4 regions of the Micromonospora sp. HB375 genome follow, and region 4 is predicted to be linked to each of the others. Evidence: riboswitches for the same ligand, from Rfam matches in the RefSeq annotation. Region 4 holds a riboswitch; each other region holds the start of a gene.
The links. A riboswitch is a leader RNA that binds a small molecule or an ion and turns the genes downstream of it on or off. The one in region 4 is predicted to bind cyclic di-AMP.
Positions count from the first base shown of each region.

Region 1: it holds a riboswitch for cyclic di-AMP, as region 4 does, so the genes downstream of both, J3R08_RS31525 (NlpC/P60 family protein) here and J3R08_RS11100 (C39 family peptidase) in region 4, are expected to answer to the same signal.
Region 2: it holds a riboswitch for cyclic di-AMP, as region 4 does, so the genes downstream of both, J3R08_RS17360 (transglycosylase family protein) here and J3R08_RS11100 (C39 family peptidase) in region 4, are expected to answer to the same signal.
Region 3: it holds a riboswitch for cyclic di-AMP, as region 4 does, so the genes downstream of both, J3R08_RS02105 (hypothetical protein) here and J3R08_RS11100 (C39 family peptidase) in region 4, are expected to answer to the same signal.

Region 1 is NZ_JAGGJO010000001.1:7,048,937-7,056,472, forward strand. It holds gene J3R08_RS31520 (N-acetylmuramoyl-L-alanine amidase) at 1-1,430, opposite strand, end outside; cyclic di-AMP (ydaO/yuaA leader) riboswitch at 1,669-1,806, shown strand; gene J3R08_RS31525 (NlpC/P60 family protein) at 1,820-2,851, shown strand; gene dcd (dCTP deaminase) at 2,916-3,494, opposite strand; gene J3R08_RS31535 (pyridoxamine 5'-phosphate oxidase family protein) at 3,573-4,118, shown strand; gene J3R08_RS31540 (zinc metalloprotease) at 4,191-5,183, opposite strand; tRNA gene J3R08_RS31545 (tRNA-Gly) at 5,452-5,525, shown strand; gene J3R08_RS31550 (hypothetical protein) at 5,574-6,350, opposite strand; gene J3R08_RS31555 (hypothetical protein) at 6,465-7,010, shown strand; gene J3R08_RS31560 (hypothetical protein) at 6,988-7,290, opposite strand; gene J3R08_RS31565 (dihydrofolate reductase family protein) at 7,368-7,536, shown strand, end outside.
Region 2 is NZ_JAGGJO010000001.1:3,775,351-3,782,886, reverse strand. It holds gene J3R08_RS17375 (SDR family oxidoreductase) at 472-1,170, opposite strand; gene J3R08_RS17370 (helix-turn-helix domain-containing protein) at 1,204-1,680, opposite strand; gene J3R08_RS17365 (LLM class flavin-dependent oxidoreductase) at 1,727-3,289, opposite strand; cyclic di-AMP (ydaO/yuaA leader) riboswitch at 3,461-3,606, shown strand; gene J3R08_RS17360 (transglycosylase family protein) at 3,605-4,249, shown strand; gene J3R08_RS17355 (YbaB/EbfC family nucleoid-associated protein) at 4,433-4,882, shown strand; gene J3R08_RS17350 (M4 family metallopeptidase) at 5,035-7,098, opposite strand; gene J3R08_RS17345 (transglycosylase domain-containing protein) at 7,503-7,536, opposite strand, start outside.
Region 3 is NZ_JAGGJO010000001.1:412,197-419,732, reverse strand. It holds gene J3R08_RS02135 (cation-translocating P-type ATPase) at 1-2,148, opposite strand, end outside; gene J3R08_RS02130 (hypothetical protein) at 2,166-3,122, opposite strand; gene J3R08_RS02125 (heavy-metal-associated domain-containing protein) at 3,158-3,364, opposite strand; gene J3R08_RS02120 (metal-sensitive transcriptional regulator) at 3,445-3,744, shown strand; gene J3R08_RS02115 (SHOCT domain-containing protein) at 3,870-4,079, shown strand; gene J3R08_RS02110 (YibE/F family protein) at 4,244-5,527, shown strand; cyclic di-AMP (ydaO/yuaA leader) riboswitch at 5,682-5,813, shown strand; gene J3R08_RS02105 (hypothetical protein) at 5,817-6,842, shown strand; gene J3R08_RS02100 (carbonic anhydrase) at 6,904-7,536, opposite strand, start outside.
Region 4 is NZ_JAGGJO010000001.1:2,374,708-2,382,243, reverse strand. It holds gene J3R08_RS11110 (CDP-glycerol glycerophosphotransferase family protein) at 1-702, shown strand, start outside; gene J3R08_RS11105 (alpha/beta fold hydrolase) at 711-1,457, opposite strand; gene J3R08_RS11100 (C39 family peptidase) at 1,703-2,536, opposite strand; cyclic di-AMP (ydaO/yuaA leader) riboswitch at 2,743-2,883, opposite strand; gene J3R08_RS11095 (hypothetical protein) at 3,184-3,948, opposite strand; gene J3R08_RS11090 (hypothetical protein) at 4,088-4,420, opposite strand; gene J3R08_RS11085 (acyltransferase) at 4,501-5,709, opposite strand; gene J3R08_RS11080 (polysaccharide pyruvyl transferase family protein) at 5,858-7,183, shown strand; gene J3R08_RS11075 (alpha-ketoglutarate-dependent dioxygenase AlkB) at 7,250-7,536, shown strand, end outside.

The DNA of each region.
Region 1 (7,536 bases), 4.7 Mb from region 4:
GGCGTCGGGACGCCGGGCGGCTGCTGGTTGCAGCCGGTGAACGCGGGCCGGTTGGTGGCGAAGTCCGGGTCGATGGTGACCAGGCCGGTCTTCGCCGTGCCGGTGCCGCGGAACGGCGCCTTCATCAGGTCGAAGTAGTGCGACCAGTCCCAGTAGGGCCCCGGGTCCCAGTGCATGCCGCCCACGTTGGCGGCGGTGATGCCGGGCACGTTGTCGTGGCCGATGATGTGCTGCCGGTCCATCGGGATGCCGAACTTCAGCGCCAGGTGGCGGACCAGCTTGGCGGAGGTGCGGTACATCGCCTCGGTGTACCAGGTGCCCTGGCCGGCGAAGCCCTCGTGCTCCAGGCCGATGGACTTGGCGTTGACGTACCAGTTGCCGGCGTGCCAGCCGACGTCCTTGGTCTTGATGTGCTGGGCGATGTAGCCGTCCACCGAGCGCAGCGTGTAGTGCCAGCCCAGGTAGTCGGCCCGCTTCACCAGGTCGACGCTCGGGCCGAAGTAGCCCTCGGTGTCGTGGATGACGATGTACTCGATCTTCTGCTGCTTCGGCCGGTCAGCCAGGTCGTGGTTGCCGTAGTCGCCCGGGTCGTCGCTGAGCTGCTCGTAGGGCGCGGGAATCCACTCGCAGGCCAGCCGGACCGGGCACTCCAGTCCGTCCGGCCGCTGCGCGGTGCGCAGGCCGAGGCGGGCCAGCCGGGAGCGGTCCGGCTTCGCGGCGGTGGCGGCGAGCGTGACCCGCTGGCCGTCGTCGGTGGTCCGGGTGGCGCCCTGGCCGAGCTGGTCGTACACCTCGTCGGCGAAGGCCGCCGCCGCGTCGGCGGTGTCCGCGCCGGAGTAGCGGGCCACCGCGGCGTACCAGGCCGCCGGGTCGGTGCCGGCGCCGACCGGCCCGCCCAGAGCCTTCTGGTACGACGACAGCAGCGCCGCGCCGCCGCGGATGTTCGCGGCCGGGTCGGTGCGCAGCGTCCCCGCGTCCAGCCCGGTGAGCGCGGCGGCCGCGTCGAGCGTCTGGAGCGAGGCGCTCGGCAGCGGCGTCTCCCGCGTCGGCGCGGCGGCGGTGGCCGGGTCGAGCTTCAGCGGCCGGGAGTCGTCGCCGCGCGGGTCCTCGTCCTCGTCGACGTGGGCGCTGCCCGGCGTGGCGAGGATGTGCGCGGCGTCGGTCAGGTGCATCGGGCCGTAGCCGCCGCTGGTGCTGGGCTGACCCGGGTGGGTGTCCCAGCGGGACTCCAGATAGGAGACACCGAGCAGCACGTTCTGGGGCACGCCGTACTCGGCCGCGGCGGCGGCGTATTGTTGTTGCCGGTCGCTCGCGGGCGCGGACGTGTCCGGCGCGGCGGTAACCGGGCCGGTGGTCGCCAGCGCGGTGGCCGTGGCCACGGCGGCGGCGAGCAGTATCCGTCTGCCCGACGGCGGGGCGGAGAGATGCATCGAACCTCCTGGACAGGGATGGGGGTCACTGCGTTTCCACCCTCACTCCGCACACCCGCGACGGTCAATACCTTTCCAGTAAGTAATCAGTCGTGAAAGAAAATTTCACCTCCGTGCGCGGTGTGGCGCTGGATCGCGTACGGAGTGTCACGGCGCTGGAAGTTGCGGATCGATAACGGTGGTCCCTACTCTGGTGAATCGTCGGCCGCACGTCTCACCGTCCAACCCGGTCGGTGACGGTCCGACACCGCCGAGTCGCCTCCGGGCGAGCCGGGGAACCAGGTACCTGGGGTGAATCCGCAGCACTGCTGCGGTAGGGCGGCTCCCTTCCCGCCCGAATCCGTCAGCTAACCCGGTAGGCGGTACGGAAGAAGGAGTACGGACGCCCGGTGGCACTCCATGCCCCGCGGCCGTCGTCGAACCGGTCGGTCGACCGGTTCAGCGCCGCGCCGCGTTCCCGCTGGTCCCGCTTCACCACCGCCCTCGCCGCACTGGTCGGCACCGCCGTCGTACTGACCGGCGGCGCCACTGCGGCACACGCCGAACCCTCGGTCGCCGAGATCGAGGCCCAGATCGACCGCGACTGGAACAAGCTCGAACCGGTCATCGAGCAGGTCAACGACGTACGCGAGCAGCTCGCCGCGCGGCGCAGGCAGGCCGACGCGCTCGGCCGCCAGATCGCACCCCTCCAGGCGCGGGTGGACGCCGCGCTCGGTCAGGTGGGCGGCCTCGCCGCCGACGCCTACAAGGCCGACAGCCTCTCCACGGTCAACGCGCTGCTCGGCAGCCGCTCACCCGGTGACCTGGTCGACGGCCTGGAGCTGCTCGACCGCTTCGCGCACCGCCAGCACGAGCAGGTGCGCTCGGTCGCCGCGCTGCGCGACGAGCTGGCGGCGAAGAAGAAGCCGCTGGACGAGATGATCGCCGGCCTGGCGCGCACCGAGGCCCAGCTCGCGGCGAAGAAGAAGCAGATCGACGCCGAGATCGCCAAGCTGGAGAAGCTGCGGCTCAAGGTGTACGGCAAGGGCGGCGGCGGCCCGCTGCGCCCGGCGCCCTGCCCGGCCGGCTATCCCGGCGGCCCGGCCGGAGCGGCGGTGAAGTTCGCCTGCGCCCAGATCGGCAAGATCTACGTCTGGGGTGCCGCCGGCCCGGACCACTTCGACTGCTCGGGCCTCACCATGGCGGCCTGGGCCAAGGGCGGCGTCTCGCTGCCGCACAGCGCACGCCAGCAGCACGGCGTGACGAAGCGCATCAGCCGGGCCGAGCTGCGCGCCGGCGACCTCGTCTTCTACTACAGCGACCTGCACCACGTGGCGATGTACGTGGGCGACGGCTGGGTGGTGCACGCCTCCCAGTCCGGCAAGCCCATCACGATGAAGCGGGTCGACGACGGCGACATCAACAGCTACGGCCGCGTGTAAGGAAGGGCCCCCTCTTAACGCCTCCGGTAGAGGAGGGGGCCCTTCTTAACAACTGCGGGCGGCGTCAGCGCGTCGGCCAGGTGCGCCAGCTCTGCCAGGACCGGCTCGGCGTCGGGCCGCGCTGCCCCTGGTAACGCGAGCCGTAGACGGCCGAGCCGTACGGGTGCTCGGCCGGCGAGGAGAGCCGGAAGATGCAGAGCTGGCCGATCTTCATGCCGGGCCAGAGCGTGATCGGCAGGTTCGCCACGTTCGACAGCTCCAGCGTGACGTGACCGGAGAAGCCGGGGTCGATGAAGCCGGCTGTCGAGTGGGTCAGCAGCCCCAGCCGCCCCAGGCTCGACTTGCCCTCGAGCCGGCCCGCGAGCTGGTCGCCCAGCGAGATCACCTCAAGCGTGGAGGCGAGCACGAACTCGCCCGGGTGCAGCACGAACGGCTGGCCCTCGGGCACCTCCACCATCGAGGTGAGGTCGTCCTGCTGGACCGACGGGTCGATGTGTGTGTAGAGGTGGTTGTTGAAGACCCGGAACAGCCGGTCCAGGCGTACGTCGATGCTCGACGGCTGCACCAGCGTGGGCTCGAAGGGCTCCAGCGCGAGCGTGCCGGCCTTGATCTCGGAGATCAGGTCGCGGTCGGAGAGCAGCATCGGAACACCATAGCGACCGGTATGGGTGACCTGCGTGTCGCACTACTTCTTCGTACACGTGTTCGATAGGATGTCCGCATGGCTTCCTGGTCCGAATTCGCCGCCGACGAGCCCCGCCTCGCCGGCGAGATCCGCCTCCTGATGCAGCAGTACGGGCCGGGCTTCGGCTACCTCGCCACGGTCCGCGCCGACGGCGGCCCCCGCGTGCACCCGGTCTCCCCGGTGTTCACCGACGACGGCCTATGGTGCTTCGTCATCGACTCGCCGAAGCGCCGTGACCTCGAACGCGACGGCCGCTACGCGCTGCACTCGTTCCCGCCCGAGGAGAGCGACGACGAGGCGTACGTCGCGGGGCGCGCGCGGCCGGTGACCGACCCGGCCACCGTGACGCGGCTGGCCCGGATCGCCCGCGCGTCGCCACATGGTGACTGGCGGCTGTTCGAGTTCACGGTCGAGGCGGCGATGCTGACCCGGCGCGACCCTGTCGCCCAGCCCGGCGCCGCTCCGCCGCAGGTGCGGGTGTGGCTCGACCCGCTCGGGGCCGAACCGGCCCGGCGTGAGCCGGTGGGCGCGGAGGGCCGGCGCGGCCGGCACGGCTTCGACACCCGCCGCCCGGCCGCCTGACCCCGACCCCGAAACGACCGGTGCCGGCCCCGTCCGAGGACAGGGCCGGCACCGGTACGCGGTACGAGGCGGTCAGGCTGCGCGGTAGGCGTTCCACGCGGTGAGCATGCGGCTCGCCTGGCCGGCGGTGAACTGGTACATGCAGGAGTCGTACGTGTAGTCCATGAAGTTGGTGATCGGGTCCTTGCCGGCGGTCGAGCAGGTGTCGCGGCCGGTCGGGCACTGGTACGCCGGGGACGCCTCGGCCGGGGTGTCGGAGACGCTGTCGCCCGAGCCGGAGCAGCCGCCCTGGAAGGTGTGGTAGAGGTTCAGCCAGTGGCCGACCTCGTGGGTGCCGGTGTCACCCTGGTTGTAGTTGGTGGCGGTGCCGCCGGGCAGCGACTCGTTGAGCACGACCACGCCGTCCATCTTGTCCAGCGTCCGCTTCGGGAACGTCGCCCAGCCCAGCAGGCTGTCGCTCAGCTCACCGAGGTAGATGTTCAGCGTGTTCTTGCCGCCCTCACGCAGCGAGGTCTTCATCGAGCGCTCGGCGGAGGAGCCCTGCACGATCGGGTACCACGACGGGTTGGTCACCCGGTTGATCTTCGTGAGCTGGAACCCGAAGGCGGTGGCGGCGCCGCCGGTCGAGCCCGCGTACGACTGGTTCAGCACGGTGATCTGCTGGTTGATCATCGAGTCGGTGATGTTGCCGCCGGCCCGGGTGCTGTTCTCCTGGATGACGTGCACGACGACCGGGATCGTCACGGTGGCCAGCGGGGTGACCGCGCCGGTCCGGAAGTTGGCCCGCTCGCGCTGCGCGGCGGCGAGGTCGGCCTCCCGGTCCTGGACCTGCTTGGCGGTCAGGTGGTTGGGGTCGAGCTTGGCGTTGCCGCCCTTCGCGACGCGAGCGTTCGCGTGCTCGTCGGCGTGGGCGTCAGCAGGCTCGGCGCAGACGCCGGCCGGGGCGGCCGAGAAGGCCGAAGCAGCGGGGACGACGCCGACGGCGGCGGTGCTGAGCAGCAGCGCGAGGGTCGACGTCGCGACACCGGCGGTACGCCGGGTCAGCAGGTTGGGACGGAGTCCCATGGGCCCACCTCTTTCTGACGGCGTGCCAGGGGGTGTGTCACGCCGGTGCGGAAACGTGGGGCAGACGTTACATCCCATCGATGCATTTGAGAATGCCCATACGTTTCCGACGTGCAACTTCGCGGCCCGCGACCTCGGTGCGTGCTTGATCCACTCCAGTTCGGGGAGATGGTGGGGTCAACCGGCCGCCGATGCCGCCACCTCGCCGAGGTGGCGCGCGCACCTGACTGCACGGGGGTGGGGGGCTTCAGGTAGAGTGGTGCCGCCTGCGGGTGTAGTTCAATGGCAGAACATCAGCTTCCCAAGCTGACAGTGCGGGTTCGATTCCCGTCACCCGCTCCACGCGAGAGGCCCTGGTCAGGACGCAAGTCCCAGCCAGGGCCTTCGACGTCACTCAGGCCACGGGCGCCCGGCGCGCCAGCGCGAGAGCGGTTTGTCGTACCGCTCGGAATCGGGCAGGCTGAACCGGCTGATGTCCTCGATCAGCTCCGCCGACGCGTCGTGCTCGCGCAGGACGGCCGGCGCGTGCCGTATCACCCACAGTTGCAGCGCGGGGGCCCACGCGTCGATGTCGTGCGAACTCTGCCACGGGAGCGCGTCGCCCTGCAGGTCGTACATCCACTCATCCATGGCCTCGACCAGATGTCGCCGGGCCGGCTCGTCGACCAGCGCCTCCGCCCAGTCGGCCAACCACGGCGTGAGCCTGGTGGTGGCCTCGGCGAGGAACGGCAGGGCCGCATGTGCGGGCACCTTCGCGTCGGGCTCGACCAGAACGTGCACCCACCAGACGTTCAGAAACCTCCGCAGGGCGGCCTGCTGCCCCTTCGGCCACTCGTGCCAGGGAGAGACGGCGAAGAAGCGGGCCAGACTGTCCAGCCCTTCCATCGCCACTATTCGGCCGTCCACGAGGCGCTCAGTCACCTGGGGCAGGATCCGGCGCAGCAGCAGACCCGGATAGTGCCAGTCCGCGGCCCAGTACGTGCGTCGGAGCAGCTCTTCGTCGAGCGGCACGTCCGGCGTCTTCAGCAGTTCCAGTTCCTCCGCACTGCCCCAGTGGCACTCGCAGTTGGACTCCTGCTCGTGGGCCGTCATGCCCTGGAACGCGACGGCCACACCCGCCAGCGCCTCGTCCAGGAGGCCGCTTGTCTCAGTCCGATCGGGGATCATGGCGAATCCGCCTTCGAGGACTCCGGAGACGTACGCCTGCCGAAGAGATTGATCTTACGGTGGAGACGGACGGGGCGTGCACTCGATTAACGATCATCTGCCGGAGGTCGCCGAATGAGACCGAGCGCTTCGCCGACGACGGACCGGCTCGCCGTCCTGCTCGACTGGGACGGATCGGCGGGAATCGAGGTCGACTGGCCGGCCCTCACCGAGGCCGCCGGCCACCCCTTTCCCGAGGACTACCGACGCTTCGTCGAGCGCTTCCCACACGGCGTCATCGGCTTCCTGGAAGTGCTTCATCCTTCCGCCTGGGGCGTACCGGACTTCCTCCTGTACGCGCGCAACTGGCAAGACGTGATGAACGAGAAGGCGGAGTGTGCGGGTGGCTTCCCCTACCACTTCGGCACCTCCCCGGGAGACCTCCGGGTCTGGGGAGCCGTGAACTTCGACTATCTGCTCTGCTGGCACCTGAACGACGGCCCTCCCGAGCAGTGGCCGACGGTGGTCTGCGATACCGCCCTGATCGACCCGCCCGAGCCCTACGCCGGCACTGCCACCTCATTGCTTGTCGAGATCGCGGAGCTGAGGAACCCGGTGCCGGTCATCGGGTACGTCACGGAGATCGACGGGGTGCCCTTCAGGCTCGTCCGGAACGAGTAGAGCGGGTCCACTGGCCCGGGCGGATCCAGGTCTGCCCATCGCCGGGCCGGACCCGCACGGAGTCGCCCAGGTCCAAGGCGGCGAGCACCCCGAAGACGGCGTCCAGGACGGCTCGTCGGTCCGCCGTCACAAGGACGTCGACGTCGAAGTGCGAGCCGTGCTCGCTTGTTCCGGCACCGGTCACCTTGCCGCGCCCGACGAGAGCCTCGTTGAGGGCATCTTCGAGGTCGTCGCGATCGATGTCGATCTGCCCGTCGATGACAAGTTCCACGAAATCCATCACGTACACCTCGGCGATGAGTTGCGGGTCGTTGACGGGTCTGTCGGGGGACGAGCGAAAACCGGAGGAGCAGACCCATGGGTACGTTGATCGTGACCGAGTTCCTGACCCTCGACGGCGTGGCGCAGGCGCCCGGCGAGCCTGACGAGGACCGCGACGGCGGCTTCAGCCACGGCGGATGGCAGATGCCGCTGCTGGACGACGAGTCCGGCACGGTGATGTTCCAGCAGGCCAGCAGCATGGACG
Region 2 (7,536 bases), 1.4 Mb from region 4:
GTCGATCAAGCGCCGGGAAGTCGATCCGGGTGGTTGTCGGGTCAGTCCTTCGCCGGGCTCGTGCGGGCGGCTGGCTGCCGCTTGATCGACTCCAGCTCGCCGAAGTGGTGGTATCAGGCGGGCTCTGACCCCGCCACTTCGCCGAGCTGGTGTTGATCACCTGGGGCGTCCCGGAATGAGGAAGATCGATCCCAGTTGGAGGGACGCTCGGGGCTCTAGATGAGTGAGGGCTCTGGCGGAGATGGTCTTGCGGGCCCGCGTCGGCGGGGCGGCCCCAATGCGCAGGTGTCGAGCGGGTGGATCTGACGGAGCGCCGCTTGGCGAGCGTCGGCTGATGTCGGGCTCTTGTCGAAGGCTGTTGATCGGCTGTGTCCGGGCGGTTGTCGTGGCTTGTGCTTGATCGACACCATTGCGCCGAAGTGGCGGCATCGGACGGGTTCTGACCCCGCCACCTCGGCGAGACGGGTCTGTTCAGGGGAGCGCGGGGTAGAGCGCTGCCACCCCACCGGACAGTCCCGCCTGGACCCGGCGGGCGACGTCGTCGGCCAGGATCTCGTAGCTGCCGGACTCGATGCCGTCGGCGGCGAGCCGGGCGACGTCGGCCGGGTGCGCCTTCGGGCCGGGCACGGCGGCGGCCATCTCGGTGTCCATGTAGCCCACGTGCAGCCCGGCGACCCGGACGCCCCGGCCGGCTAGTTCCAGGCGCAGCGCGTTCGTCATCGACCACTCGGCGGCCTTGGCCGCGCCGTACGCGCCGACGCCGGGGATCGTGAACCAGGACAGCGCCGACAGCACGTTCAGGATCGTGCCGCCGCCGTTCGCCGCGATCCGGGGCGCGAACGCGCGTACCACCGACAGCGTGCCGAGGTAGTGCGTCTCCAGCTCCAGCCGGATCTGCGCGAGGTCACCGTCGAGCAGGTCGGCGCCGGTGCTCACGCCGGCGTTGTTCACGAGCAGCGTCACGTCACCGGCCCGCTCCGCGGCGGCGGCCACCGAGGCGGGGTCGGTGATGTCGAGGCGTACCGGGGTGACGCCGGGCAGGTCGACGGTGTCCGGGTTGCGGGCGCCGGCCCAGACGGTGGCGCCGCGCGCGACGAGTTCGGCGGCCAGGTGCCGGCCGAAGCCGCGGTTGGCGCCGGTGACCAGGGCGGTGCTTCCAGCGATCTTCATGTCTCGCTCCGAGGGGTGGGAAAGGAAGGTGGGTCAGGCGGACAGCAGGCCCGGACCGGGCAGGACGGCCAGCTCGCCGGGCGGTACGTCGTGTCCGGCGTCGCAGCGCAGCCGGGCGTGCACGGCCGCGCCGCACTCGTCGTGGGTCAGCCGGACGGCCGGGCCGGCCTCGTCGGCGGCGTACGTGTCGCCCCACTGCCGCAGCGCGACCAGCACCGGGATCAGGTCGCTGCCCTTGGCGGTGAGCACGTACTCGTCGCGGGTGCGCTGCCCGGGCTCGCGGTAGGGGCGCCGGTCGAGCAGCCCGTCGGCGACGAGCTGCTTGAGGCGTGCGGCGGCGACGGGCTCGCTGACGCCGACCCGCCGCGCGAAGTCGTCGAAGCGGCGGGTGCCGAACGACGCCTCGCGCAGCAGGAGCAGCGTGGTGCGGTTGCCGACCACCTCCAGCGCCCGGGCGATCGAGCAGTTGGCGGTGGACCAGGAGTCACGCTGGGCAAGGAGGTCCGTCATGGCGTCGACGGTACCCCCTGACTTAGGAAATCAAAAGTCAGCTACCTCACAGCTGGCCGGGGAAGAAGCCGTGCCGGGCCAGCGGCTCGACGATCTGGTGCTCCTCGTACGACAGGTGCGACAGCAGCGTGTCGGTGAGCAGGTCCACCGCCTCCTGGAGCTGCGTGAAGTCGCCGGGCCGGTGGACCAGTTCCACGAGCGCCCGGTCGACGCTCTCCACCACCCCGTGGATCACCACGTGTTCCTCCTCGAGGCGGTCGAGCACGGCCGCCAGCCCGGCCTCGGAGCGGCGCAGGTGCGGGAAGATCGAGGCGTCCTCCAGCCCGTGGTGCTGGGTGACCATGGTGCAGTAGGCCGCGCAGTACGCCCCGAGCGTCCAGTTGTTCTGCCGCATGGTCATCTCGTTGAGCGCCGCACGCGCCCGGCCCGGCGAGACGGCGCCCCGCTTGACCTGTTCCAGCAGGTCGCGCACCTGGGCCAGCTCCTGGCGCAGGTGGTCGTGCACGTCCACCAGGTGCTGCCCGGCGGCCTGCCCCCGGGGTGGGTAGACCTGGCCGGCCGGAGGCGGCGGGGCGGTCGGCCGGGTCGACTCGTCCCAGGGGCGGCGCGCGCTCAGACGTACCCCCGGGTCGGGGGTGGGGGTGACCGCCAGTGTGGCCGCGCCGCCGGTGGCGGCCGTGTCGTCGGCGACCGCACGGGCCCCGCTGCCGGGCGCGGTGCGCTCGGCGGCGACGAGTTCGCGGACCGCCGGCGCGACCTCCTGGGCGAAGATCTGGATCGCGCGCGGCTCGTCGCTGCCGAGGATGAACGTGGTGATGCCGTGCTCCAGCGTGAGCCCGGCCAGCTCCTCCGCCCACTGCGCCGGCGGCCCGGCCAGGAAGCCGGCCGACGAGCGCGCGAACGTGCCGTTCACGTTGAGCATGCGGCGGATCTCGGCCGGGTCGCGCCCAGCGGCCTCGGCGCCCTCGTCCACGAGCGCGTTCAGGGCGGGCAGCTCGTCGGGGCCCTTGGGCAGGTAGGACAGGGAGGGCAGCCAGCCGTCCGCGGCGCGGCCGACCAGGCGCAGCATGCGCGGCTTGTACGCGCCGACCCAGATGCCCACCTGATGAGCGGGTGCCGGACCGCGCTTGGCGCCGACCACGCGGTAGTGCTCGCCGTCGACGCGGATCATGCCGCGCCGGTCGGTGTCCCAGACCTCGCGGATCACCCGGATCGCCTCGTCCAGGGCCTGGACCGCCGCGCCGGGGGACAGGCGCCGCCCGCCCGTCGCCTCGATCGCGTCCCAGAACGCGCCCGCGCCGAGTCCCATCTCGACCCGGCCGCCGGTGAGCAGGTCCAGGCTGGCCACGCTGCGGGCCAGCACCACCGGCTGGCGCAGCGGCAGGTTGAGCACGTTGCCGGCCAGGCGGATGCGCTCGGTGACGGCGGCCACGTAGGACATCAGCGTCCAGGTGTCCAGGAAGCCCGGCTGGTACGGGTGGTCCTGGAACGTGACCAGGTCCAGCCCGACCTGTTCGCAGAGCGTGGCCAGCGCCACCACCTGGTCGGGCTGCCCGGCGGCGGGGGTGATGAAGCCGCCGAAGGTCAGCTCGTGTCCGTGATCGGTCATCCGTTCCGCCCTCCCGTGATCTTGCTCGGCCCTGCCACGGTAGCTCCACAGGTGGTAGCCCGGCCGGGTGAACACCGTCACAAGAAGTGGACGATCGCCGCAAACCGTCCTTAGCGTCGGTTTCGTTCGCATTCGCGGGCACCGCGGGCCGGAAACGCCAAATCCCGCCGCCGGCCCCGGTAACCGAACCTCGTGCGGGAGCGGGGGAACCACACGTTCCACGGTGCATCGTCACCTCGGGGTGAAGCCGCCACCGGCGGCCGGGCTCCTCGGCCCGAACCCGACAGCTCACCTCGTCGGCGTGGAGGAATCCACATGTCAACTGCATACTCGGCCCGAAGTCGCCGTACCGCTCTCGGTGCGGTGGTGACCGGCGCCGTCGTCGGCGTCGCGACCCTGTTCGGCCCGGCCGCTCCGGCCAGCGCGGGCGTCAACTGGGACGCGGTCGCGCGCTGCGAATCCGGCGGCAACTGGAAGATCAACACCGGCAACGGGTACTACGGCGGGCTCCAGTTCTCCCGCGCCACCTGGAACGGCTACGGCGGCCAGAAGTACGCCGCCCGCGCCGACCTGGCCAGCCGGTCCGAGCAGATCGCCGTCGCGGAGAAGGTGCTGCGCGGCCAGGGCATCGGCGCGTGGCCGACCTGCGGCAAGAAGGGCGGCTCGGCGAACGCCGCGGCGACCCGGTCCGAGCGGGCCGCCCCTAAGAAGGCCACCTCGAAGAAGTCCGCCCCGAAGCGGGCCGCCACGCGCAAGGCCGCGCCGGAGCGGGCCGTGACGACGGCGGCGCGGCAGCCGTCGTCCGGGACGTACGTCGTCCGGCGCGGGGACACGCTGTCGGAGATCGCCGTGGCGCAGCGCGTCGACGGCGGCTGGCATGCCCTGCACGAGCGCAACCGGGCAGTGGTCGGCGACGACCCCGGCCTGATCTTCCCCGGTCAGCGGCTGCGTCTGCGCTGATCTGGTCCGGACGCCCGGCCGGTTCGCTCCGGCCGGGCGTCCGACCGTCCGCGACACGCCGCGCCGCCGGTGTCCGGCCTGCTCGCGGCACCGGACGCCACCCGTGACGGCCGCTGACCGCGATTCGTCGGAGCCGGTTGCTAGGGTCACGATGATCGGCTCAGACGTGAAGAAAGCGCGGAAATGACCAACGATCCGTTCTCGGCGGCCGCGAGCATCGACGAACTGCTGACCCGCACGCAGCAGGCGCTCACCGCGATGCGCTCCCGGGCCTCGGAGCACGCCGACGGCGAGCCGGGCGACCTGCTGCGCGCCGAGGGCACCGCAGCCGACGGCCGGGTCCGCGCGGTCGCCGTTCAGGGTGGCCGGCTGGATTCCGTGACGATCGACCCGGACTTGGCCGGCGAGCCCCTCGACGTCCTGTGCGGACATGTCACCGCCGCCGCCAACGCCGCGCTGTCCGAGCTGGACGCCCGGGTCAGCGCGTCGGCGCGGGCCGACGCCGACGCGCTCGCCGCCCGGCTCGGCAGCATGGGTGACCAGGCCGAGCTGTTCGGTCGCGCGATGCACGAGGCGGCCGCGCGGATCCACCGCGACCGCGGCACGGCGTCCCAGGCCGGGCGTCCGGCCTGACCCGACCGCACACGGCCCGGCACGACGCGGCGCCGCCCCGGCACGCGGCGCCGCCCCGGCACGCGGCGGCGGCCAGGCGCGACGCGGCACCGCCCGGCACGACGAGGCGGCCGGCCGCCGGGAGGACGACGACCGGCCGCGCTACGCCACGGTCAGCTCAGGGTGACCGCGGTGTCGTCGACGACGAAGGACGTCTGCAGTGAGCTGTCCTCCACGCCGCTGAAAGAGATGGTCGCCGTGGTGCCTGCGAGTGACGAGATGTCGAAGGACCGCTGCACGTAGCCGGTGGCCTTGTTCAGGTTGGAGTAGGTGGCCAGCGTGGTGCTGCCGGCCTTGACGGTGAGCTTGTCGTACGCGGTGCCGGTGGTCGTCTCCGCGCTGTCGATGTGCAGCCAGAAGCTGAACGTCGCGCGGCATCCGGCCGGGATCGTCACCGACTGACTGAGCGTGTCGGTGTGCGACGAGCCGTACCCGTCCAGCCACGCCTTGTACGAGCCGCCGTGCGCGGCCTGGCCGCTGTCGGTGGTGATGACGCCGGACGAGGCGGTCCAGCTCACGTTGCCCGACTCGAAGCCGGGGTTGGCGAGCTTGTTGCCGGAGCAGCCGCCCGACGGCGGGGTGGTGGTGGCGGTCGGCGTGGGCGTCGGGGTGCCGCCGGCGCAGGTCGGCTCACCCGACTGGGCCGGTACGCTGACCGCCGCCCAGGCCGCCTTGACCGCGTTGAACTCGGTGCAGCTGCTCGGGTAGAGGTTCTTCGCCGCCTGCAACGTCCAGACGCGGTACTTCAGGTAGGACGAGGACGACGTCTTCAGCAGCATGGCGTTGTACATGATCTTGATGGCCTTCTGGATGCCCAGGCCGCTCACGCTGCTGCTGTTGCAGGTCGAGCTGGACGGCTGCCCGTTGGTCGGGCTGCTGCCGTTGGCCAGCAGGTAGAACCAGTGGTTGCCGGGCCCGGCCGCGGCGTGCACCTCGGTCGACGGGATGCTGCTGGAGTAGCAGTTCGGGTCGCCGAGCGCCGACGGGTTGTACATGTTGCGGATCGGGCCGGAGCCGACCAGGTTGATCTTCTCGCCGACCAGGAAGTCCGGCGCGTCGTAGCTGGACGGCTCGTTGGCGAACCACTCGGTCGCCGCGCCGAACGTGTCCGCCACGAACTCCTGCGTGCCGCCGCCGGAGATACCGCCGGGGGTGTTGTCGTCGATGCCGTGGCCGATCTCGTGCGCCACCACGTCCAGCGAGCCGATCCACTGACCGGCGGTGTTCTTGCCGATCTGCACCTGGCTGCCGTCGTAGTAGGCGTTCTGGTCGTTGAGGCCCACCCGGATCGGCCAGTAGCCGCCGTTGCCGTTGGCGCCGTTGCGGCCCAGCCACTGGGCGAGCATCTTGTGCTCGGTCTGCGCGGAGAACAGCGCGTCCACGCAGCCGGTCTCCTTGTTCGTGGCGGTGCCGTTGCCCCACACGTCGTCGGAGCCGCTGAACGTGGTGTTGTTCGCCGCGTCCTGGCAGCTCAGGTTCGTGACGGTCGGGTCCTTCATGGTGTACGTGGAGCCCGACTGGGTGGTGTTGAGCGTGAGCGGGCTGGGCCCGTTCCAGGCGCCGGTGCCGGTGCCGCGTACCACGTGCTCCTGCTTGCGCAGGACCGCGCCGGTACGGGCGTCGACGTCGACGGTGAGCCGGCTCGGGCCGTCCGCGCCGGTGCCACGTACCGTGGTCTCCCAGGCCAGCGCCGGTGCGGCGCCGAGCGTGTAGACGACGAGCGTGGTGCCCTCGACGGCGCTGACGGTCTTGAGCTGGGCGCGCGCCGTGGCCGCGGCGGCGGCCTGGGTCAGCGCGGGCGTGGTGGCGAGGGCGCCGATCGGCCGCTGCTGGGCGACCGAGGCGTACTTGAGGTTGCCGGCGGAGTCGGTGGCCAGCACGAAGTCGCCGCCGACCACGGGCAGGCCCTTGTAGGTGCGCTCGTACGGCACGTACTGGGTGCCCTCGGAGGAGATGACCGGCTTCTGGACGAACGCGTCGTCGGAACCGGCCTGGAGGTAGGCGGGGCGGTTCGCGACCAGCGCGCGGGTCGAGTCGGCGGCGGCCGCTCGGGCCTGGGCCGGGTTGGGGGCGGCGGGCCCGGGTGGCGCGGCCTGCACGGCCGCGGCGGTGCCGGCGGCGATGACGCCGGCCGCAGCCGCGCCGGTGAGCGCGGCGAGGCGAGGTGAGAGTTTCACGGAGGTTTGCTCCTGTTCTACAGGCGCGCCGCACGAGCCCGGTGGGGACGGGCGGCGCGGTGGTGCGAGGCAGGGTGACGGCCGGTCACCGGAGCTGCCGGCGTGGCTCCGGGTCGACAGATCGACCGTCGCGATTCGCCGGGGGTCGGCGGTTCGCTGGTGCACAATCACACGCCGCGCGAGCCGTGAGCAATGGGTGACCTGGGCAACGGCTGGCAGTCGGGCGTGTCGCCGCGCGCGTCGTCCCAGGCAACCATGATCTTCAATAGGCCCTGATCAGGGCGAACATTGCCGACAGTGGATGGGGGCCCGTGCAAATTGCGGACGTTGCCTATGTGCGCGAATGGCGCACATAGACGCGAGGACGCCGCCGCACGCGGGCCGCCACCGCGCGGCCGGGTACGTCAGCGCGGGCCGCGGGTCCGCGTCGGCGTGATC
Region 3 (7,536 bases), 2.0 Mb from region 4:
GGCCGCCAGCGGCAACGCCGCGACGTTGTAGGCGAACGCCCAGAACAGGTTTCCCTTGATGATCGCCAGCGTGCGCCGGGAGAGCCGGATGGCGTCCGCGGCGGCGGTCAGGTCACCCCGGACCAGCGTCAGGTCGGCGGCCTCGATGGCCGCGTCGGTGCCGGTGCCCATGGCCAGCCCGAGGTCGGCCCGGGCCAGCGCGGCGGCGTCGTTGACCCCGTCGCCGACCATCGCGACCACCCGGCCCTCGCCCTGCAGCCGCTCGATCACCGCGACCTTCTCGGCGGGCAGCACCTCCGCGATCACCTCGTCGATGCCGACCTCGGCGGCCACCGCCTTCGCCACCGTGGCGTTGTCGCCGGTGAGCAGCACCGGGGTGAGCCCCAGTTCGCGCAGCCGCGCGACGGCCGTCCGGCTGGTCGGCTTCACCGCGTCGGCCACCGCGAGCACGCCCCGGGCCCGCCCGTCCCAGCCGGCCAGGATCGCCGTCCGGCCGGCGGCCTCCGCGCCGGTCGCGGCCCGCGCGATCTCCTCGGGTACGTCGAGACCCCGCTCGCGCAGCAGCCGTGCCCGGCCGACCACCACGGTCCGGCCGTCCACGGTGCCGGTCACGCCCAGCCCTTCGGCGTTGGCGAACCCGCCGACCGGCGGCAGCGGTCCGGCTTCGGCCGCGGCCTCGGCGACGGCCCGCGCGATCGGGTGCTCGGAGGCGGCCTCCAGCGCGCCGGCCACCCGGAGCAGTTCGTCGGCGTCCTCGCCGTCGGCGGGCAGCACCTCGGCCAGCGCCATCCGGCCGGTGGTGACGGTGCCGGTCTTGTCCAGCACCACGGTGTCGACCCGGCGGGTGGACTCCAACATCTCCGGCCCCTTGATCAGCACCCCGAGCTGCGCGCCGCGTCCGGTGCCGACGAGCAGCGCGGTCGGCGTGGCCAGGCCGAGCGCGCACGGGCAGGCGATGATCAGCACGGCCACCGCGGCGGTGAACGCGGCGGTCGCACCGGAGCCGGTGCCGAGCCACCAGCCGAGCGTGCCGGCGGCCAGCGCGATCACGATCGGCACGAAGACGCCGGAGATCCGGTCGGCGAGCCGCTGCACGGCCGCCTTGCCGGTCTGCGCCTGCTCCACGAGCCGTGCCATCTGGGCGAGCTGGGTGTCGCCGCCGACCCGGGTGGCCCGGACGACCAGCCGGCCACCGGCGTTCACGGTCGCGCCGGTCACGGTGTCGCCCGTCCCCACCTCGACCGGCACCGACTCGCCGGTGAGCATGCTGGCGTCGACGGCCGAGGTGCCCTCCTCGACCACGCCGTCGGTGGCGATCTTCTCGCCGGGCCGGACCACGAACCGGTCGCCGACCGCGAGCCGGTCGACCGGGACCCGGACCTCCTGGCCGCCGCGCAGCACCGCGACGTCCTTGGCCCCGAGTTCGAGCAGGGCGCGCAGCGCCGCCCCGGCGGTGCGCTTGGAGCGGGCCTCGAAGTACCGCCCGGCCAGGATGAACACCGTCACCCCGGCGGCGGCCTCCAGGTAGATGTTGCCGGCGCCGTCGCCCCGGGTGATGTCGAGGCTGAACGGGTGCTTCATCCCGGGCATGCCGGCGTCGCCGAGGAACAGCGCCCAGAGCGACCAGCCGAACGCGGCGAGCGTGCCCAGCGAGACGAGCGTGTCCATGGTCGCCGCGCCGTGCCGCAGGTTGACCAGCGCGGCGCGGTGGAACGGCAGCCCGCCCCAGACCACCACGGGGGCGGCCAGCGTGAGCGAGGCCCACTGCCAGTAGTCGAACTGCCAGGCCGGGACCATGGCGAGCACGATCACCGGCAGCGTGAGCACGGCGGAGACCCAGAGCCGGGTACGCGCGACGCGCAGCTCGTCCGCCGGCTCCCCGGCCGCTGCGGCCGCCTGCTCGGGCGGGGGCGGCACCACGGCGGTGTAGCCGGTCTTCTCGACGGTGGCGATCAGGTCGGCCGGCGCGATGTCGTCGGCGTACCGGACGGTGGCCTTCTCGGTGGCGTAGTTCACTGTCGCCTCGACGCCGTCCATCCGGTTGAGCTTCTTCTCGATCCGGGCGGCACAGGACGCACAGGTCATCCCGCCGATCGCCAGTTCGATCAGGTTCGGCGCGGTGGGCAGCGTCTTTCCCGTGGCAGTCATCGCGGCACCTCCGGCGCTCAACTGTGCCCGTGCCCCGGCGTGCCGTGTCCGGCGTCCGGGGTCGGTGCGGTGGTGGATACCGGCGCGGTCCGGTCGCCGGCCAGCACGGTGAATTCGGCGGTGTGCACCGCGTCGCCGTGCCGGAAGTCCAGGTAGAGACGGTACGCCCCGACCGAGGGCACCTCGGCGGCGAACGTGATCGCCGGACCGGCCGGTGTGCGCCCGTCGCCGGGTGTGCCCTCCGGGTGCACGTGCAGGTACGCCAGGTCGCCCTGCCGCAGCGCCACCAGGTGCCCGTACGCGCCGAGGTAGGGCTGAAGGTCGGTGACCGGTCTCCCGTCGCGGCTGACGGAGAGCGTGAGCCGGCTGGTCCGGCCCGGCTCCGGCGTGCCGGTCAGCGTGACTGTGTAGCCGTCGACGGTGGTGCTGGTCACCGGCGCCGGCAGCGGCCGGGCGGCCAGCTCGCCGGGGACCGTGACGTCCAGGCCGAGGGTCAGCGGCTCGCCGCCTTCGGGCGTGAAGTCGGCGAACGCCCGCCACACCCCGGGGCCGTCGAGCGGGGAGGCGACCCGCCAGGTGCCGTCGCCGGCCATCTCCGGGTGGACGTGCCGGAAGCCGGACAGGTCCCGGCGCGCGACGATCAGGTGCATGCGCTTGTCGTGGGCCACCTCGAAGCGGGTGACCGGCGTGCCGTCCGGGCCGGTGATCCGGAAGGCGAACTGCCCGGCCGGCGCGGTGGCGGGCTGGAGCGTGTAGCCGCCTTCGGAGACGAGCAGCCCGCCGGGCAGGTGCGCGTCGGCGCCGTTCTCGTCACCGTGACCGGTGTCGCCGGTCCCGTGGTCGCTGCCGCTGTCGTCGTGGCGGGTCTCGGCGGCCGGGGCGACGGGATCGGCCAGGTTGCCGATCCCGTACGCCGCGCCGAAGACCGCCACGAGGCCGAGCGCGAAGCCGCTGAGCTTCGTCGCCGTGTTCATGGTTTCTCCTCGGTTCTGCGGGTCCCCTGGACCCGTCACGCACCGACGAGGTCGTAGCCGGCCTCGTCGACCGCCGCGCGGACGGCGTCCGTGTCCAGCGGGTTCTGACTGGTGACGGTGACCCGGCCGGTGGCCAGGTCGACCTGGACGCCGGTGACGCCCGGAAGCGCGCTCAGCTCGGTGCTCACCGAGTTGACGCAGTGGCCGCAGGTCATGCCGCTCACCTGGTAGGTGCTCTCCATGTCGCCCTCCGATCTCATACCCCCTGGGGGTACAGCCGGAACGTTAGCATACCCCCGAGGGGTACGCTATCCTCGTTCTCATGACCGCTCCGTCCAGCCCGACCCGGGGCTACACCGCCAGCAAGGACCAGCTCCTCGCCCGGCTCCGCCGGATCGAGGGTCAGGTCCGTGGCATCGAGAAGATGGTCGAGGACGACCGTTACTGCATCGACGTGCTGACCCAGATCTCGGCCATCCAGGCGGCGCTGGACAAGGTCGGCCTCGGCCTGCTCGACGGGCACGCGCGGCACTGCATGCACGAGGGCGCCGCCGAGGGCCGGGCCGACGAGATGGCGACCGAGATGATGGCCGCCGTCGGCCGCCTGATGAAGCGCGGTTGAACGGGACCTCCGCCCCTCCGAGCAGGGCACATCGACCCGCGCCGACGCGCCCGTGCGGCCGTACCGTCGAAGTGGCGGGCAGGCCGGCCCCGGCGGACCCGCGGTGACGGACGGAGGGCGGCCCGATGATGTGGCAGAGCCCGATGATGGGCTGGATGTGGATCTGGTCCCTGGCGGTGCTGGCGGTTCTGGCAGGGCTCCTCTGGCTGGCCGTGCGGTGGACCGGCCCGCAGCGGTCCGGGCCGACTGCGGCCCGGCGCATCCTCGACGAGCGGTACGCCCGCGGCGAGATCGACGAGGACGAGTACCGGCGACGCCGGGCCGGACTGGCCTGACCCGCGCGGGGCGCGCGTCACCGGTCACGGTGTCCGGGAGCACCCAGCCGGGCTGCCTACCATGTCGGGGCGACGACCCGGACGTGGTCGACACGTCCGCGCCGGCCCGGTGACCAGACCGGTCCGGCGGACCAGGCGTCGCCGCGACCGTTGGGAGAGACGCCTTGGGTGCCGACCACACCCGCCCCGCACCGCCCACGCCACCGGGCGTACGGCGGCTGCTCGTCGCCGTGGTGGTGCCGCTGTTCGCGCTCACCGTGATCGCCGCGCTGGTGCTCTGGCCCCGGCAGGACCGGGAGCCGGTCGGCGGCGCGGACGTCCCCCGCTACCACGGCACCGTGACCCGGGTGGTCACCGAACCCTGCCCGCCGACGCCGGAGGCCCCGGAGGGCGCGGGCGGCCCCTGCGGCACCGCGACCGTCGCCGCCGAGCAGGGCCCGGACGCGGGACGGCAGGTCGAGACGCCGCTCCCGGCCGGACCGGGCGCGCCCCGGGTCGAGGTCGGCGACAAGATCGTCCTGGTCGAGCTGATCGACCCGGCCGATCCTTCGGTGAAGTCCTACAACATCGCCGAGCACCAGCGCGGCACACCGCTGATCTGGCTGCTTGTGCTCTTCGCCGCCGCGATCGTGGCGTTCGGCCGCTGGCGCGGGCTCGCCGCGCTCGGCGGCCTGGCGGCCAGCTTCGCCATCCTGCTCGGCTTCGTGCTGCCCGGCATCGGTGGCGGCCAGCCGCCGCTGCTGGTGGCGATCGTGGGCGCCGCGTTGATCATGTTCGTGGTGCTCTACCTGACGCACGGGATCACCGCGCAGACGTCGGTGGCGGTGCTCGGCACGCTCGGCAGCCTGGTGATCACCGGCGTGCTCGGCCTGCTCGCCACGTCCGCCACCCATCTGACCGGCTTCGGCAGCGAGGACGCCACCACGCTGTCCATGTTCCAGGGCGACGTGGACCTGCACGGGCTGCTGCTGGCGGGCATCATCATCGGCTCGCTGGGCGTGCTGGACGACGTCACCGTCACCCAGGCGGCCACCGTCACCGAACTCGCGCACGCCAACCCGGGGCTGTCCCGGCGGCAGCTCTACCGGGCGGCGACCCGCGTCGGCCGGGCCCACATCGCGTCCACCGTCAACACCATCGTGCTGGCGTACGCGGGCGCGTCGCTGCCACTGCTGCTCCTGCTGGTCGCCGACTCCCGCCCGGTGAGCCAGATCCTCACCAGCGAGTTCCTCGCCCAGGAGATCGTCCGCAGCGCGGTGGCCACGCTCGGCCTGATCGCCGCCGTACCGCTGACGACCGCACTGGCCGCGATCGTGACCACCGCCGGACGGCGCGCGCCCGGTCCGGAGCCGGCGTCGCCCGTGCCCCCGCCGCCCCGTCCGCCGGCCGGACGCGACGACGCGCTGGAGGCGCTCGGCGGCGGAAAGAGTACGGAGGCGACATGGTGACACTCCGCACGGTGACCATCGATTTCAAACGCGACGCTGGTCACGGTGCGCCACGGCGAAATCTCGCTATTGGTCGGCTTCCGGACGTAGATCCGCAGGAGTGCTGTCGGGTAACCTCGCTGCCGGTCACCGCCGAAGGCGCGCACCGGCGCCAGCGGTGCCGCCGCCCAATCGCCTGCGGGCGAGCCGGGGAACCAGGTACATGGGGTGAATCCGCGCGAGCGGTAGGGGCCACTTCCGTCCCGAACCCGTCAGCTAACCCGGTCGGCGGCCGACGGAAGGGAACACTGTGACGCCACCCCTGCGCCGCTGGCTGACACCCCTGGTGGCCGTGCTGGCCTCGCTGGCAGTGCTGGCCGGGCCGAACTCGGCGACGGCGGCCCCCGCCGCGGCGGCCCCGAAGCCGTCCGGGCACGAGGAGGACGGCGAACCACCGCTCATCACCGAGGCGATCGACAGCGCCAACCGGAACTTCCTCCAGGCGAAGGCGAAGCTGGCCAAGTCGCAGGACCGCCAGCGGCGGCTGGCCGCCGAGGTACAGGCGGCACAGGCCGAACTCGAGGCGCTCAGCCCGCAGGTCAACCAGCTCGCCGCCCAGTCCTACCGGACCGGCCGGATGGGCGCGATGGCGATGCTGCTGGAGAGCAACTCGCCCGACTCGTTCGTCCGCCGCGTCAACGCCCTGGACGAGCTGAACCTCCTCAACGCGCAGCGCCTGGCCGCCATCAACGCGGTCAAGAACCGCGCCGAGACGGCCAAGATCGCGCTCGACGCCGAGGTGCGCGAGCAGGAGAAGCAGAAGAACGCGATGGAGCGCGAGAAGGTGCAGGCCGAACGCGCCCTCAAGCTCGTCGGCGGCCTCGGCTTCACCGGCGGCCTGGTCGACGCCACCTCACCGGTCGCCAAGATCGGCCCCGGCCGCACCGCCGACGGCGGCTGGAAGGCCGAGTCGTGCAGCGAGAACGACCCGACCACCTCGGGCTGCATCACGCCGCGGACGCTGCACGCCTACAAGGAGGTCCGGCGCGCCGGCTACACGCGCTTCGTGGGCTGTTACCGGCCGGGCGGGCCGTGGGAGCACCCCAAGGGCAAGGCGTGCGACTGGTCGCTGCAGAACAGCGGCTTCTCACCCTGGCACAACAACGACACCCGCAAGTACGGCAACGACGTGGCCGCCTTCCTCATCCGCAACGCCGACCGGCTGGGCATCTACTACGTGATCTGGAACCGGCAGATCTGGTTCCCGGCCACCGGCTGGAGGTCGTACAGCGGGCCGTCGAACCACACCGACCACGTCCACATGTCGATGCTCTGACCTGGACGCAGCAAGAAGGGGCCGCCCCCGTGGGCGGCCCCTTCGTCGTCCGGCGCTCCGGTCAGCCGGCCAGCGCCGCGTCCGCGTCCGCCGGCGACGAGGGAGCGGGCAGTGACGCCGGGACCTGCGCCACTGTCCGCACCTCGCCGCCGGAGAGCCGGTACGACATCCCCGCCACCGTGCACCGGCCCGCCGCGACCCGCTCGGCCAGCACGGAGGACCGGGCCAGCAGCGTCTCCACGGTCTGCGCGATGTGGACGTCGATGATGCCGTCGAGGTCGTCGATGCCCTGCCGGGCGGCGCGCAGCAGGCTGGGCGAGACCGCGTCCACCACCGCTCCCAGGTGCCCGGCCGGAGCGGCGCCGGTCCGGACCCCCTCCCGGGCGGCCTGGACCGCGCCGCAGGAGTCGTGCCCGAGCACCACCACGAGCGGCGTGCCCAGCACGGTGACCGCGTACTCGACGCTGCCGAGCACCTCGGGCCCGGCGGTGTGCCCGGCGGTACGCACCACGAAGAGGTCACCGAGACCTCGATCGAAGATGATCTCCGCGGCGAGCCGCGAGTCGGAGCAGCCGACGATCACCGCGAAGGGGTGCTGGCCGTCGGCCACCGCCGCCCGGTGCCCGGCGTCCTGATTCGGATGCTGCGGCACACCGGTGACGAACCGGTGGTTGCCGGCACGCAGCTCGGCGAG
Region 4 (7,536 bases):
ATCCCCGCCGACAAGTTCGTCGTGGTCGGCCGGCCCCAGGTCGAGGCCATCGAGGTACGCCGGGAGCCGGTCGCCGCGTCGGCGCACCCGACGGTCCTCTACACCCCAACGTGGACCGGGCACCACGCCGACGCCAACTACTGCTCGCTGCCGGTGGCCGAGACGCTGATCCGCCGGCTGATCGACCGCGGGGCGGCGGTGATCCTGCGCGCCCACCCGTACACCGACAAGAACCCGGCCTCGGCCCGCCAGCTCGCCCGGCTCACCGAGCTGCTCGCCGCCGACCGGGCCAAGACCGGCCGCCCGCACCTGTTCGGCGCCGCCGCGGCCCGCGAGCTGACGCTCACCGAGTGCGTCAACCGCGCCGACGCGCTGGTCTCCGACGTCTCCGGCGTCATCTCCGACTGGCTCTACTCCGGCAAGCCGTACGCGGTCACCGACACCGGCGCCGACGGCGAGCACTTCGTCGAGCGGTTCCCGCTCGCGGCGTCCGGCTACGTGCTGCGGCGCGACATGTCCAACGTGGACCAGGTGATCACCGACCTGCTCGACGCCGACCCGAAGGCCGCGCAGCGCTGGGCGGCGCGCACCCGCTACCTGGGCGACTTCCCCGCCGACGCCTACGCCGAGGCGTTCCTCGCCGCCGCCCGCCGAGAGCTGGAGGCCGACTGGGCGGTCCCGGCGCAGCGCGCCGTCGTGTAGGCCCCGCTCTACAGGTACGCGTCGAGCAGGGCGAGCACGGCGGCCGGGTCCTCGACGTGCGCGTTGTGGCCCAGGCCGGGCAGGGTGGCCACCGGCACGCCCAGCTCCTTGAGCTGCGCGTCGCTCACCATCGGGTCCTGCTCGCCGCGGGCCAGCAGCACCGGCACGCCGGTCGCGGCCAGCTGGGCGGGCAGCCGAGGCTCGCCGACCGCGAACGCGGCCGGGTCCATCGCCAGCCGCCAGCGGCCGTCGACCCGCCGCAGCCCCGCCTCCACCACCGGGTGGTCCGGGGCGAACAGCCCGGCCAGCCCCGAGACGCGCAGGTAGCGGCGGGCCGCCTCGTCCCGGGTGGCGAACCAGGTGACCGGCCGGGCGGCCAGCTCGCTCGCCTTCGCCAGCTCGGCCGGGGACCAGACCGCCTTGATGCCGAGCCCCACCACCGCGTCCACCGGAAGAGCCCGCTGCCGGGCCGCGAGCGCCAGCGCCACCACCCCGCCGAGCGAGTGCCCGAGCAGCACCAGCCGGTCGTGCGGGCCCAGCCGGAGCGGACCGAGCCCGTCCGCGACGCGCTGGGCCAGGGCGTCGAACGAGTAGCCGTCGAGCGGCGGCGACCAGCCGTGGCCGGCCAGGTCGGGGGCGAGCCAGCGCCCGGGCCAGCGGCGCTCCAGCAGTGGCGCCCAGGGCAGCCACACCTCGCCGGTGGCGCCCATGCCGTGCAGGAGAATCAGGTGCCGGTTCCCCGTCGCATCGCCCATTGGCGCAGTCTGCCACCGCCCGCCCCGGACACGCGAGACCGAACCCGCCCCGCCCAAACCGCCCGCCCTCGCCCTCGCCGCCGATCTTGGAGTTGTGGTGCCTCCCATAGCGGGGCGAGCCGGGCATACCAGGCGCCACAAGTCCAAGATCGGCGCGCCGAGAGGGCGGCGGGCGAGGGGCGGGCGGGGACGGGGAAGGCCGGCGCCCCGGGACGGGGTGCCGGCCTTCGCAGGGTGCGGGGCGGTCAGGCGGAGTAGCCGCGGCTGGCGATCCAGTGCGCCAGGTCGATCGTGGTGAGCCAGTACGACGGCAGCGACGGGTCGGCCGAGTCGGCGATCCGGACGGTCCGGCCGTCGTCCTTGTAGCCGATCACCGCGACGTAGTGGCCGCCGGGGAACGAGTGCCAGCCGCCGTTGGTGTCGGTGGCGGTGCCGGCGACGTTCGCGACGACCCCCCGGCCGTTGCTGATCGCCTCGACCACGTCGGCCTGGAGCCGGTCCATCTGGGCCGGGCTGGCCGAGCCGGGAATCATCCGGGTCCGGTACGGGTTGCCCTTGACCTGCTGGTTGAGCACGCGCGTGGTGTCCTCGGCCGAGTTGGTGCCCATCTCGGTGGTGCCGAGCGGGCCGGCGAGGGCGTCCTGGCTGCGCTCGATGCCGGTGGCGCTGAGCGCGTTGCGCACGGCGGCCGGGCCGCAGTAGTAGTAGTTGATCTGCGCCTGGTAGTCGTAGTCCAGCGTCTTGCTCGACGGCGGCTTCGGCGCGGCCTTGGTGACGTCCGGGTCCGCCGCGGCCTTCTTCGCCGACGGGGAGGCGCTGGGCGACTTGCTGGGCTCGGCGCTCGGCGACGCCGGCGGGACGCCGATACGCGCCTCGCTGCGGCTGGCGGGCTCGCCGAGCCGTGCGCCGAGTTCGGCGACCGAGGCGGTGTTCTCCTGCTGGACCGGGGCGTCCTCACCGGCGGCGAGGGCGGTGCCGGCGCCGGCGGCCAGCACGAGCGCCGCGGCCGATCCGGCGATGATCTGGTACGGGCGTTCGGTGGCGATCCGCCGCAGCTGACGCTTCAGGTGGTGCTTCACGAAATCCTCCACGGGGGGCGTGATCGGCACACGCCGGCCCGGCACGTGGCGGGGTTCACACGTGCTGGCAGGCCGGATGGGCCGGGGGAACGGGTACGCCCGCGATGCCGGGCGCCCAGGGGCGGTTTGCCGGTCGCGTCAGGCGAGCGCGGGTACCGCGGAGCCGTGGAGGCGGGGGGACGATCGAGGGGTGGGCACGAGGATGGGACTCCTTCCGTGGCCGCCGACCGGGTTAGCTGACGGATTCGGGCGGGAAGTACGCCCTACCGCGGCAGTGGCCGCGGATTCACCCCGATGGTGCTCATGGTTCCCCGGTTCGTGATGACACGATTAGGCGGGTCGGCGCGGCGTCGCCTTCTGCGATCGGGTACCGCACCGGACGCGCCGACACTACCGGCGGGTACTGCCCCTGCCAAGCGCTCCCACCTGCGTAAACATGATCCCCGGTAACGGATTTCGGAACAGCCGGTTACTCACTTCACTCAATGGGACAAGCGGTGGTGACGGCGCCCGGGAGGCGAAAAGGGGACAGACGGCGGGCGCGTGACCGGCAATGGCGCGGCTCATTGGCCTGTTCTGCGCTCCACGCCCGTTTCGGCGCCGGGGGTGAGCCGGCTCACCACATTCCGGGTAACAATTCGGTCGCCTCAGCCGACCCGGGCCGGACGCCAGCGGGCGTTGCGGACGGACGCGCCGACCGGCAGGGGGATCGTCGCCACGCCGCGGGACACCGGGGCGGGCCGCACCGCCAGGGTGGCCGCGTACGCCTCGGCGGCGAGCGTACGGGCGGCCTCGGCGGCCAGTTCGGCGTCCCGCCACGCCTGCCGCTCCCGCTCGGCGGCGCTCTCCCAGCCGGTCCGGCGCCGGTCCCGTACGGCCCGGGCCAGCACGATCTCCTGCTCGGCCGGGTGCCGGCGCGGGTCCCACCCGTTGCGGCGCGCCAGCACGTCGGCGAGTTGCCGGGCGGACAGGTCGCCGCGCCAGTGCGCCGTCATGGCGGCGTGGTGCAGCCAGCGCTCCCGGGCCGCGTACTCCGCCGGGGTGCGCGGGGTGCGCGGGGCGGCCAGCGCGGCGGCCCCGGCCAGGCGGCGGGCGGCGCTGTCCGCCTCGTCGTACGCGGTCCAGGCGCGTTCCGCCTCGTCCTGCGCGGCCAGCCACCGTTCCCGGCGGCGACGGGCCGTCTGGGCGGCCCCGGCGGCGGCCACCGCCACCTCCTCGGCGTACCGGACGAGGTCGTCGCGGCGCGCGGCGTCCTGGTCCACCGGATCGGCGGCTACCTCGGCGACGCCGTCGCGCTCGGGCCGGGCCACCAGCGCGGCGAGCAGGCCGAACGCGAGCAGCATCAGGAAGGACCAGATGGCGGCGGCCTCGGGGACCGCGGTGAGGAAGTGGTAGAGAGCGGTCTGCGACATGGTCGGCACCTCACGGGAAGAACCTGGCGGGAGACTCCGCACGGCCGGTCGGGGCGCGGCGCGGGGGCGCCGGGCCGGCGAAGGGCGGGTGCGGGATGACGTTCGGTGGGTGCGGTGACGGGCGCGGCCCGTGGGCGGATCAGCGGGCGGGCGGGGCCCGCAGGCCGACCGGCGCGGTGATCCGGCCGGCCGGGACCGGCTGCGGGTCGTTCGGGAGCGTGTCGGTGGCCCGTGCGGCGGGCGCGGGTGCGCCGTCGGGACGGGCCTGCCGCTCGGCGGCGCGGTCGGATTCCGGTCGCGGGGCGGTCGGCGTGCTCACGTACGCCGGGCCGGCTGGCGCGGCCGGGGCGGCGGCGGCCGGCAGCGTGGCCGCGCCGAACGAACAGGCGACGACCACGGCGAGACTGGCGAGCATCCGGGCGGTCCAGCGCGCCACCCACCACACGGGGCAGGTGAGCGCGATCGGAAGCACGGGTACAAATTACCGCCGAAGCCCCAGTGACGCACCGCCGCACGGCGTGTCGCGGACCGACCGGCCGTCGTGTGCGCGTGTCAGTCCGGGCGACGCCGCCCGGCGTACTCGATGTCCTCGGCCGGACCGGAGACGGACCGCGCGCCGCCGTCGGCGGCCGCGCCCTCGGCGGGCCCGCGTGGAGCCGGCACGGCCGGTGCGCGCGACGCCGCGCGGGCCCGGCGGGTCGGGCCGAGCAGGCGCATCATCGGCACCTCCACCCAGCGGTGCAGCGCGGCGGCCAGCGCGAGCGTGAGCACCAGGAAGCCGAGCACCGCCAGCGGCCCCCGCCAGCCGGGCAGGCCGGTCCCCCAGTCCCCGGTCAGCCGCAGCACGGTGACCATGACCAGCACGTGCACCAGGTAGAAGGCGAACGAGACCTCACCGAGCCAGATCATCGGCCGGGACCGCCAGGGGGTGGGCCGGCCGTGCACGTCGGCGTCCGCCGCCGCGGCGATGACCAGCAGGTACGCCACGGCGAGCAGCGCCGCCCAGAACTCGGCCGGGATCCACAGCGCGGCGACCACCCAGGTGGTGACGAACAGGCCGGTGGCGACCGCGAGGTTCGGTCCGCGCCAGCGGTGGCGGCGCATCAGCTCGGCGGCGGCCACCCCCATCCAGAACTCCAGCGACCGGGTCACCGGGAAGATCTGGGTGAACCACCACCGCTGCTCCTCCGGCACGAGCTGCTGGCCCGGCCACAGCGCCAGGATGAGCAGCGGCGCCGCGACCAGCACGGTCCGGAGCACCCCGGTACGGGCCCGGCGCAGCCACGGCACCACCAGCGGCAGGCACAGGTAGAACGCCAGCTCGCAGGAGAGCGACCAGCTCACGTTGTTGACGCTGTAGAAGTAGCCGTTCAGCGGGATCCACGCCTGGACCAGGAAGAAGTTGCCGATCGCCGCCCACGGCAGGACCGGGTCGGCGAACCAGGCCGCGACCGCCAGCGCCGCCACGAACGTCACCACGTGGTTCGGGTAGATCTTGGCGAGCCGGCGGCGCAGGAACGTCCACGCCCGCTCCCCGTCCCGGTACGACCAGACCAGGACGAACCCGCTGAGGATGAAGAAGAACTCGACGCCGGACAGGCCGAGGCTGAACGCCTTGTCCACCACCGCCTTCAGGTGCGGCTCGGCGACGATCCCCATGGTCCCGGCGTGGAAACCGAAGACCAGCAGCGCGGCGATCCACCGCAATCCGGTCAGCGACGGCAGGCGCGGGGCACGGGTGACAGTCGGCGCGCTGGTCATTCCGGGCACCCTACCCCGGAGTACCGGGACGTTCCCGGCGAGCCGACGGCCGCCGGGTCACCCAGGGACGGCGGATAGGATTTCCGTTCCTGCACGCGCGGGCGACGCCCGCCGGCACGCCGTGCCGTACGGAAGGTGAGCGAACCGGATGCACCAGCGGATCCTGCTCCGCGCCCGCAAGGGCCCGTTCGACGTCCTCACGCCGGAGGAGACGTTCGCCGGCAACTGGATCGGGGACAACAGCGGAAACCTGGTCTTCAGCCACGCCGCGCACAAGCTGCTGGCCACCTCCGCGGCGGAGATCACCGCGACCCGCACCCCGGCCGACCCGCGCCTCGCCGACGAGATCAACGAGCGGTACGACGTGTTCGTCGTACCGCTGGCGAACGCCTTCCGTCGCAGCTTCGTGCACCGCCTCGCCCCGCTGACCCGGCTGATCGAACGGCTGAAGATCCCGGTGGTGGTGCTCGGTGTCGGCGTGCAGACGAACGTCGACGGCGACCGCGAGTACCTGCGCCCGATCGACGAGCCGGTGCGCGCGTTCTGCAAGGCCGTGCTGGACCGGTCGCACAGCATCGGCGTACGCGGCGAGGTGACCGCGAGCTACCTGAACACGCTCGGCTTCTCCGATGTGGAGCAGATCGGCTGCCCGTCGATGTTCCTGCACGGCGACACGTTCCAGCTGGCGAAGAAGCAGCCGGAGCTGACCGCCGAGTCGAAGGTCGCGCTCACCATCTCGCCGTACGTCCGCTCGATGGCCTCGGTGGTCCGCCACCACCACGAGCGCTACCCGAACCTGTGCTACGTGCCCCAGGACCTGCGGACGCTCGGCACCCTGCTCTACGGCGACGCGCCCGAGCACCGCGGCCAGAGCAGCGACATCCCGCTGCACACCTCGCACCCACTGTTCGTCGAGGACAAGGTGCGCATGTTCGTCGACCCGTGGACCTGGATGGACCACCTCTCCGGGTACGACTTCGCGTTCGGCACCCGCATCCACGGCACCATCACCGCGCTCGTCGCCGGCACGCCCGGCTACCTGTTCGCGCACGATTCGCGCACGCTGGAACTGGCCCGCTACTTCGACATCCCGCACCGGATCATGCGCGACGTGCCGGCCGACGTGGACGCCGCCGACCTCTACGCCGAGGCCGACTACACCGCGCTCACCGAGGGCCACAAGGCCCGCTTCGAGACCATCACCGCGTTCCTGCGCAAGCACGACCTCGGCATCTCGTTCGACGACGACGACAGCGCCGCCCGCTTCGACCAGCGGGTCCGCGAGACGGTGTTCCCGCCGGCCGTCCGGCCCGCTGCCGCCACCCCGCCGGCCGAGCTGCTGACCCGCATCGAGCGGCTGCGCGACGAGAACGCCAAGCTCACCGGGACCATCGACGCGCTGCGCTCGCAGCAGCTCCGGGAGCGGATCAAGCAGGCCGTCCCGGGCAAGGTCCGCCGGATGCTGCGGCGCTGATCGTCGTACGCCTGTTCTAAGCAGGGTACGATCGGCGGCGTGCCCGACGTCGCGTACCAGCCTTCGATGCTCGACCTGGCCGAGCAGGGCCCGACCCTGGGCCCGCTCGCCGGGGCGGTGCGCCGCCACGAGCTGAGCCGGGGCGCCTGGGTCGACCACCTGCCCGGCTGGGTCCGGGGCTCCGACGCGGTGCTCGACACGCTGCGCCACGACGTGCCCTGGCGGGCCGAACGCCGCACCATGTACGACACCGCTGTCGACGTGCCCCGGCTGCTCTGCTGGTACGCCGCCGGCCGGCCGCTGCCGCACCCGGTGCTCACCGCGGCCCGCGACGCGCTCACCCGGCACTACGC